3 regions of the Sporosarcina sp. YIM B06819 genome follow, and region 1 is predicted to be linked to each of the others. Evidence: riboswitches for the same ligand, from Rfam matches in the RefSeq annotation. Region 1 holds a riboswitch; each other region holds the start of a gene.
What was found. Region 1 has a riboswitch for S-adenosylmethionine ahead of R2B72_RS17495 (methionine biosynthesis PLP-dependent protein). Riboswitches for the same ligand answer to the same signal wherever they lie in the genome.
Positions count from the first base shown of each region.

Region 1 (3,286 bases):
TAATACCACGTTTTTCCCGTTCAGCTTTTGGCATAGCAGCGTGAGACATTTGTGCTGGATAGGATAGAATCGATTCAACTCCACCTAGACTAACCGCGAAAACAGGGATTTTGACGTTTTCAACAAACGCTTTTGCTGTCTCTCTGCTCGGCAAACGGAATGACAATACAGCACCTGCACTTGTTGATTGTTTGGCGTGGATCGCGTGACCTGGATGACTGGCTAAACCAGGGTAAAACACTTCCTCTACTAATGCATGTTTATCCAAATAGGTTGCGATTTTAGCAGCAGAGGCAGTTGACTGCGTGAAGCGAGCACCCAATGTTTTGATGCCTTGAATGAGTGCATAGGAATCTTGCGCACCTAAAATAGCACCGAAAGAATTTTGAATGAAAGCCAAACGATTGCCAAGCGCCTCATCCTTTGTGACAGCTAGACCTGCAATAATATCACTATGCCCCGACAAAAACTTCGTTGCACTATGCAGAACGATATCGACACCAAGATCGAGTGGACGCTGATAAAGAGGTGACATGAATGTATTATCAAGGAATGTTAAGCAATTATGCGCTTTGGCTATGTTGACCACAGCTTCAATATCCGTAATGCCAAGACGTGGATTGGACGGTGTTTCGATATAAATCAATTTCGTATTCGGTTGGATAGCTTGTTTGACAGCTTCCAAATCACCTAAGTCAACAAAAGTATGGTCGATACGAAACTTTGTTAATACCTCGGTAACAAAGCGAAATGTTCCGCCGTAGACATCTTCTGTTATGACAATATGATCGTCGGCAGACAATAGCATGAATGCGGAAGAAATTGCGGCAATGCCAGAAGCAAATGCTAGCCCTCTTGCGCCACCTTCTAAAGCTGCAATCGTTTTTTCCAAAGCTTCTCTTGTTGGATTGCCTGAACGGCTATAATCATAAGGACCAAATGTATCAAAGCTACTTTGATGGAATGTAGAAGACAAGTAAATCGGAACATTTACAGCACCTGTTTTTTGCTCGAAATCTCCACGTGTCGATGCGTGGATAATCGTTGTTTCTAAGCGTTCTTCACGTGAACTCATAGCTGTGGCACCTCACTTTTTAATGAAGCAAATACTTGTTTCAAATCGGCAATCAAATCATCCGTATCCTCTACCCCAACTGAAAAGCGTAACAGGCTGTTACAAACACCGCGACGTAGGCGTTCTTCCAATGGAATGTCGGCATGTGTTTGTGTTGCTGGATAAGTAATAAAGCTTTCCACGCCGCCAAGACTTTCAGCGAATGTAATGAGTTGCAGGTTTTCAAGAAATTGTCCAACCCACTCGCTTTCTTGCAGACGGAATGATAGCATGCCACCTTTTCCTGGATACAGCACGTCTTTGACAAGTGGTTCATTTTCCAAGAAATCCACAATGATTTTCGCATTCGCATCATGCTGCTTCATGCGCAAGTGAAGTGTTTTTAATCCACGGACGATTAACCATGAATCGAAAGGCGATAGCACAGCACCGATTGCGTTATGGTTCGAACCAAGTTTTGCACAAAGCTCCTCACCTTGTGCCACGACCAACCCTGCAAGCACATCATTATGTCCCCCAATATATTTCGTTGCGCTATGTAGGACGATATCAGCACCAAGTTCAATTGGTCTTTGGAAATACGGTGTGTAAAATGTATTGTCAACAATCAGTAGTAAGTCATATTTTTTAGCAAGTTCTGCATACTGAGCGATATCCGTTTCCTGCATTAAAGGATTCGTAGGTGTTTCAATGAAGAGAGCTTTTGTCTTAGCTGTAATCAATTTCTCCGTTTCGTGAACATCCGTAAAATCGGAGTACGACGTCGTAATACCATAGACATCTGCATAATAGTCGAGTAGGCGGTACGTTCCACCATAAATATCTTCCGGCCCAATCAATGCATCGCCTGAACGGAATAGAGAGAGTACTAATTGAATCGCAGCCATGCCTGAACTACAAGCATAGCCCTGATCTCCGCCTTCTAAATTAGCAATGCCTTCTTCTAAAATGGAACGCGTTGGATTTTTCGTCCGAGAGTAATCATAGCCAGTCGATTGACCAAGACCATCATGCTTGTAAGCTGTCGATAAATAAATAGGCGGGTTCACAGCACCCGTTTTTAGATCACTATTATTTCCTAGTTGTACAAGTCGTGTATCAAAACTTTTATTTGTCATTTTTTATCATCCTTTTTAATTTAATCAATTACGTCTTGGCGTAATTTCGTCCGAATTTTGAATTGTGCTTGAGGCATACAGGGAGGAATTGCAGTTCATTCCTCCTCGGGTGGAAGGATTGAACTGCATCCTTCCTTGTAGGTCATGCAGTCGTCGCGAACTTAGACTGCCTTCGTAACTCCCTTCAAAATTTGTTACATCCGCCGGAGGCTTAATTTGAATCGGCAGTGGGCTTTTGCCGATTCAAATTAAAAAAAGGACCCTCTAGTAGAAGAGGGCCCTCAAAAATATGAAGTCAATCTTCTCATCTGCAAGACGTTTACCGTCTAGTAGGAATTAGCACCATATCCTGAAATAGGCTGGTTGCTGAGACATCGTCGGGCCACTCCCTCCGTCTCTCTTGATAAGAATACAATTATTAAATTGTTAGAAAACATTAATTTATCCAACTCTATCATGTTATGAAAAAAAAGACAAGGGATTATCAATCCGCCTTGTCTTTTTTGATGATGGGGTCTTTATTCGTGACATCTAGAACGTCCAACAGGAAAACAAACACAGGAATCCCGATGATCAATCCCCAGACGCCGAAGAATTGTTGTGAAAAAATAAGCACGATGAACGTGTAAAAAACAGGCAAATCCGTTTTGGAGGACATGAGTTTCGGATTTAAAATATAAGCTTCAATAGCATGAATAATCATGACCGCTACAATTAAGTAGACGACTTTGAGTACACCACCAATGGTAAAAGCAATAAGTGTGAGTGGCACCATTGAAATAATGACGCCGGCAACTGGGATGAGCCCTAAGAAGAATACCATGATGGCTAATCCGATGATTTGCGGGAACCCGAGTACCATCAAGACAATCACTGACAAAAATGTATTCACAATTGCAATGATGAACTGTGCTTCAATCACTTTGCCAAATGTACGTGAAAACTTTTTGCCGAAGAACTCAATTTCATAATAAAATGGAGCTACTTTACTTTGTTTGAACTTATCAGTGAATTCAATTAAACGTGGTTTTTCCAATAGGAAAAATAAGCTTAATAGTAAGGCAATCAATACTTGAACACTTGTTTTACTAAT
Region 1 covers NZ_JAWLIQ010000036.1:7,316-10,601, forward strand. Annotated here, with positions in the region: gene metC (cystathionine beta-lyase) at 1-1,075, opposite strand, end outside; gene R2B72_RS17495 (methionine biosynthesis PLP-dependent protein) at 1,072-2,193, opposite strand; SAM riboswitch class I at 2,495-2,603, opposite strand; gene R2B72_RS17500 (AI-2E family transporter) at 2,678-3,286, opposite strand, start outside.

Region 2 (3,286 bases), on a different contig from region 1:
TTTTTTCATTTCACCGGCGTATTCAGTTCCGCCTATTAAAACAATGCGTTTTTCCATTGACACAATGATGAATGTCTCAGAATTAGTGCCGTCAATAGCTGGATCTGCTTTGAAGGTAGGAGCTGAAACGATTGTGAATTGTGCTTCATGTGTCTGCAATTCTTCTTGAGTTGGACGGATGAATAAGTTATGAACGAACAGGTTATGCCATGCAAATTCATTGACGACTTGAATAGCAAGGCGTGAAGCGGGATCAGCACCGGCAAACCCTTTGAAGACAAACAGCTCATCACGTTCTTTCAAATGGTTAATGACTTTGCTATATAATGAATCGAAAATAGCTGATGAGATTGGGCGATTGACGCTGCCCCAATCGATTTTATCTTTAGAGGAGGCTTCTTCGACGATGTATTTATCCTTCGGAGAGCGACCTGTATACTTGCCTGTTTGTGCCGTAACTGCACCATCTGCAGTTAATTGTGCTTCTCCGCGCGCTGTTGCTTTTTCAACTAGTTGTGGAACAGAAAGCTGTAAGTTGACATTTTTACCTAAAAGGAGATCCTTAAGTTTGTCGTTCATTTTAGCTGATATCATAGTCATGTACCATCCTTTTCGTGTGGTCCCATTCAGTGGGTGACATCACATTTTTAATTAGTATAACACATTAAGAATAATAGTCTATACTAATACGAACTGCAACTAATTATATGCCACTAATCAAATTTAATTGACAAAAATCGATATTTTACGTAGTATGGATAGTTGAACGGATACTCTTATCCCGAGCTGGTGGAGGGGTCAGGCCCTATGAAACCCGGCAACCTGCAAAGACATGTTTGTCTGCGCGAAGGTGCCAAACCTGTAGCAAGGTATTTATCTGGAGACGGATTAATATTTTGTATGATAAGAGTGAAAGGTGCTTTCGAAATCATGCCCTTCACTCATGTAGTTTATACGTGAGTGAAGGGCTTTTATCTTTGTTCAGCAGGTATACAATACCTGCTGAACAAAGATAAAGCCTCCGGCGGATGTCACAAATTTTGAAGGGAGTTAATTGCGTGAGCGCAATTCAAAATTTGGACGCAATTACGCCGAGGCGTAATTGATTTTATATGATATCGCCCTTTATCCTCGTGTATAGAGCTCGCAATGGCTTGTAGTCTATTTTTTTAAGGACTCTACATGGGACATATGAGTACCGTATCAATCTCGTAGGATATAAGGAGGAAGTAAAAATGACAAATCGTCGATTATTTACATCAGAATCAGTAACTGAGGGACATCCAGATAAAATGTGTGACCAGATTTCGGATGCTATTTTAGATGCAATTTTAATGGAAGATCCAAATGCACGCGTGGCGTGTGAAACAACAATTACAACTGGACTTGTCTTAGTGGCAGGGGAAATCACAACAACTACTTATGTGGATATTCCAAAAGTAGTGCGTGAAACGGTGAAAGAAATTGGCTACACACGTGCAAAATTTGGTTTTGACTGGGAAACATCAGCAGTCCTTACTGCGATTGACGAACAATCAGCTGACATTGCTGCGGGCGTTGACCAAGCACTTGAAGCACGCGAAGGTTCTATGACAGACGATGAACTTGAAGCAATTGGTGCAGGTGACCAAGGGTTGATGTTCGGTTATGCTTGTAATGAAACACCAGAATTGATGCCGTTACCAATCAGTTTGGCACATAAATTGTCACGTCGTCTTGCACAAGTGCGTAAAGAGGAAACGCTAGATTACTTGCGCCCTGATGGGAAAACGCAAGTAACAGTTGAGTATGATGAACAGAATAATCCAGTTCGAATCGATACAATCGTCATTTCAACGCAACATCACCCAGAAGTGACGCTTGAGAAAATTCAACATGACATAAAGGAAGTTGTCATTGACGTGGTTGTACCAGCGGAATTGATTGATAACAACACGAAATACTTTATTAACCCAACAGGCCGTTTTGTGATTGGTGGACCACAAGGTGATGCGGGTCTAACAGGCCGCAAGATTATCGTGGACACATACGGTGGCTATGCACGTCACGGTGGCGGTGCATTCTCTGGGAAAGATGCAACAAAAGTGGACCGTTCCGCTTCATATGCAGCTCGTTATGTGGCGAAAAATATCGTTGCTGCCGGACTTGCAGACCGTTGTGAAGTCCAACTTGCTTACGCAATCGGCGTAGCACAACCTGTATCGATTTCGATTGATACATTCGGAACAGGCACAGTAGCAGAAAGTAAATTGGTGGAGCTTGTACGTGGATTATTCGATCTTCGTCCAGCTGGCATCATCAAAATGCTTGACCTACGTCGTCCAATTTATAAACAAACAGCTGCTTATGGTCACTTTGGTCGTACAGACATCGAATTGCCATGGGAGCAAACAGATAGAGCTGCAGCTTTGAAAGAGCAAGCGGCGCAGTAATTGACATGGAAAAAGCACAGTGAGTGGGTAGAACCCGCTTGCTGTGCTTTTTTTAATATAAAACTGGCCCATATGGTAAGGTAAAACTATTCTGATTATATTTCGTATATATTAATAGGAAATACGAATAAAAGTGTGAAAGAAGCGGCTGAAGGCGGATAAAATCATACGTCTTGTTTAGACTTTACTGGTAACCGTGGTTTTTGCTTCAATGTTCATTACTGCTACAGACAGTAAAATCGTCATATCTATTATCCAGAACACTTCTTAAAGTGTATCAAGTAGGTTGGGTGGATTGATTTGGATCATTGTTGTGATGTTATTAATCCTGCATAAACCTAAGCCTAAGCTTGAATAATGAGCTAGCCTAGAGTAAGAAACTTCAACTAAAAAGGAGAAATCATGATGTCACTCAGTTTTATCGGCTTGGTTTTATTACTAGGCGTTGTTGTATTTATTGTTTTAATCGCTTTAGTCATTTTATTATTCATCAAAAAGTAAGAGCCATCCAATCACGGACGGCTTTTTCGTCATTTCTGCAATCCTTTATAATACTGCCCTTTTTCAGCATACTCACGCACAATGCGTTCCATATCCTTGCGATCCTCATCATTCAGCTCACGCACAACTTTAACAGGGGAACCGAACGCTAATGAGTTGGCTGGAATTTTCTTGCCTGGTGGAACTAAGCTACCAGCCCCGATGAATGCGCCTTCTCCAATTTCAGCCCCATCTAAAACGATAGAACCCATGCCAACGAGTGCACCTTTTTTTACTGTACAGCTATGTAGCGTGACCTGATGACCAATTGTCACTTCGTCCTCTAAAATGAGTGGGAACTGTGGGCTTTGGTG
Region 2 covers NZ_JAWLIQ010000026.1:36,491-39,776, reverse strand. Annotated here, with positions in the region: gene pckA (phosphoenolpyruvate carboxykinase (ATP)) at 1-594, opposite strand, end outside; SAM riboswitch class I at 774-910, shown strand; gene metK (methionine adenosyltransferase) at 1,236-2,432, shown strand; gene R2B72_RS15665 (gamma carbonic anhydrase family protein) at 2,963-3,286, opposite strand, start outside.
Region 2: linked by a shared signal. The riboswitch ahead of metK (methionine adenosyltransferase) and the one ahead of R2B72_RS17495 (methionine biosynthesis PLP-dependent protein) in region 1 are both predicted to bind S-adenosylmethionine.

Region 3 (3,286 bases), on a different contig from region 1:
GTTAGCCCTTACTGAATATAGAACTCTCACAAGATCAAAGTGAAGCTAATAGGCACTTTCCAAGCTTTTGATTAAGTAAATTGAACGAATTAGTGATTGATTCTTGTTAATATCATTATTCAAGCACTACTCTAACAATACAGAAGTTTAGTATCTGGTAGATATATGATCCTATGGAGGTGAATTCCTGTAGGGTCTTTTTCTATTGTATATAGTTAAAACACTAAAATTAAAAAATTCTAAACTAAGAGTACTTAGATTACTCTAGTTTAGGATACTATGTTAAAAGTGTGCCTCATTGGGTTGTATACTCTTCACTCAGAACTTTTCTGTTTCTCTTCAGGCTTCGGATTCATCCAGAATCGTGACATTTGTTGTTCAGGGTTCGTCAAATTTTTTGTAAGATAGGAAGTTGTCAACGTATAGCTATTTTCTATTTTTTCCGTCAAGTAATTGGTACGCTCGTAAAGAATGCCTCTGAGATAATCCAACTGCCTAACCATTTTCTCTATCATACTTTCTTGGTTGTCTAGCCTACTACTAACAACTTTTTGAGCATCCTCTTGTTGTAAAATACGATCAGCTAATTGCTGTTGCTGGTTCAATTGCTCATTCATTTTAATAGCCATTTCTTTCGTTGATTCACTAACTTGCATCCTGAACTCCCGATCCACTGCTTGTTCACGCGCCAACATCAGATGGAATTTTTGCTGTTTATCATCGAGTCCCGCCAACGATTTCGTGATATTCCTTTCAAATTTCTCATACTGAAAATTATTATTATGCAGTTCATTCAAACGGGTATGGATTGTTGTAATTTGATTTTCCTGTGACTTTTTTTGTTGTTGTAGAAGTAGCTCCAAATCACGAATATGACGATTAAGCATAGCATTTTCTTCATGCCGCTCCTGCATCCACTGCGTTAACGAATCTATTCTCGAATGGCCTTGATTATGCTCTACAAGATTTTTGTCATTATTGAAAACATCCGAATGACTCTGACTGTTAATAAATAAACCCATTGCCTAGGCCCCCTTGTCGTACTATCTTATGCAAATGACGACAAGGCGGTTAGCAAGAGTTTACTCCCAGACATACGGTGTTTCTTGATAGACATAATAATTCAACCAATTGGAGAAGAGCAAGTGGGTATGCGAACGCCATGTATTTAATGGCTCTTCGTTTGGATCATTATTCGGGAAATAATTCGCTGGTGGATCAATTTCGATACCTTTTTGAAGATCCCGTGCATATTCTTCTGCAAGCGTCGTTGCATCGTACTCAAAATGACCGGTAATCATAATATGTTTATTATCATTGGAAATGATAATAAACGCACCCGCATCCTCAGACTTCGCAAGTAGATGCAAGCGAGGGTCATTTTCGATTTCCTCCACAGAAACTGCTGTATAACGTGAATGTGGCGCTCTAAATTCGTCATTAAAACCGCGGGCCAAATTGATGGTTGGGTCAGATAGGCGATGAGTATATACACCCGAGCATTTCTTCGACAAATCAAATTTATCAATTCCATAATGATGATATAGCGCTGCTTGTGCACCCCAACAAATATGCAACACGGACGTCACATTGTCTTTTGACCAGTCCATAATCTCCTTCATTTCATCCCAATAATTCACATCTTCAAATTTCAAATGCTCAATTGGTGCCCCTGTAATAATCATGCCATCGAAACGACGATGTTTGACATGCTCAAATGTTGTATAAAATTTGTCCAAGTGAGATTTGCTAATGTTTTTCGATTCATGGGTCGCCATATTCATAAACGTCACATCCACTTGCAATGGTGTATTACCTAATAAGCGCAAAAGTTGCAGCTCTGTTCGTTCTTTTTCCGGCATTAAATTCAAAATAATAATATTCATTGGCCGAATGTCTTGGGACGTTGCACGTTCCTCATCCATGACAAATATTTTTTCCTTTTTCAATAATTCTCCGGCGGGCAATTGTTTAGGTATGTTGATTGGCATCGTTACTCTCTCCTTTTTTCATTCTAATTATGTATGTTGAGCACAAAGAAAAATCCTCTTTTCTATAGGATAAGAAAAGAGGATTGGCTTTAGGCTCTCAGTTCTTATCTCTCAAGACAAAAAGTCCTGTTGGAGGTAGCACCTTTCTGATAACGTCAGAGGTTGCTGAAGCTTCATCGGGCCATATCCCTCAGCTTCTCTTGATAAGAGTATTCAGTTTGTTTCTATTATACGCTTAAACAATATATTGTAAACAGTCTTTTTATTTTCGCGGTGAAAGTCACGGAAACTATCATGTTTTTCATGTTTATTCATACATCTTTCGCCGAATAAAATCACCCTTTTGGAGCCATATTAACATCGTACTACATGTTTGAAAGGAGTTTTTTTTCATGGGAAGAGACAACAAACAAGGTAGCACCAACAATTCGCGTTCATTACCCCAAACGCCGAAAAGGCAAAAGATTCAACCGGGAGACATGAAAGAAGAAATGGCACGTGAGTTTGAAGAATTGAGCAATTTTAAGCCCAAGCGGGAGCGCATGATTCCAAACGAACGGAAAAGAAAGTGACACATTTTTTAGCGAAGATAGCACCTAACTTACCATGAAAAAGACGATACCCCGCGCAGCGAGATTAGCTGACGTGGGGTATTCTTTCTCTCCAACCTATATAATTTTAATTTATTTCCATAGTTTCCATGTAATTCATGCCCATTATTTTGTTCCTTCATCCCTTGTAATCACTCGGGATGCTTCCTTCCTTCTCCACTTCCACAGCCCAAGAAATTATTGTCGTGCTGTCCCGCACATTTTGTCTTTCAATCTCCATCAACATTTGTGAAATACTTTCATCAATCGCTTCTTCATTCAACGCTTCGACCAAATTTTTCGGATTTGCATAAGGTTCGCCTGGACATTCTACCAAGCCATCTGTTGTCATGAAAATGTGGTTTGTCCCTTTTCTTAATTCCCTTGTCCCAGATGTATAGCATGGAACAAGTTTTTCAAATGTATTCACTTGTCCGATCCACTCGAAAAACTGCCGTTGATTCAGTTGAAATTGGTTGAGGGCAATTAATTCTCGATGCAATAAATAGACCAAGCAGTCTCCGACGGAAAACCACCATAAGTAGTTATCTTTCCTTACGACGACAAGGCAAGCCGTTTCTCCCGTGACATTTCTACATGCTGCCAAAAGTTTATCGGATTGAAAGATTTTAAGTAGCTTGTCTTCCAGTTGTTTAAACTTTGGAGGGCCTCCCATTGATAAGATAGCTGACAAGCCTTCCTTAT
Region 3 covers NZ_JAWLIQ010000046.1:7,899-11,184, reverse strand. Annotated here, with positions in the region: partial or broken gene R2B72_RS18190 (BclA C-terminal domain-containing protein) at 1-5, shown strand, start outside; gene R2B72_RS18185 (hypothetical protein) at 315-1,022, opposite strand; gene metA (homoserine O-acetyltransferase MetA) at 1,083-1,991, opposite strand; SAM riboswitch class I at 2,093-2,201, opposite strand; gene R2B72_RS18175 (hypothetical protein) at 2,384-2,563, shown strand; gene R2B72_RS18170 (protein phosphatase 2C domain-containing protein) at 2,721-3,286, opposite strand, start outside.
Region 3: linked by a shared signal. The riboswitch ahead of metA (homoserine O-acetyltransferase MetA) and the one ahead of R2B72_RS17495 (methionine biosynthesis PLP-dependent protein) in region 1 are both predicted to bind S-adenosylmethionine.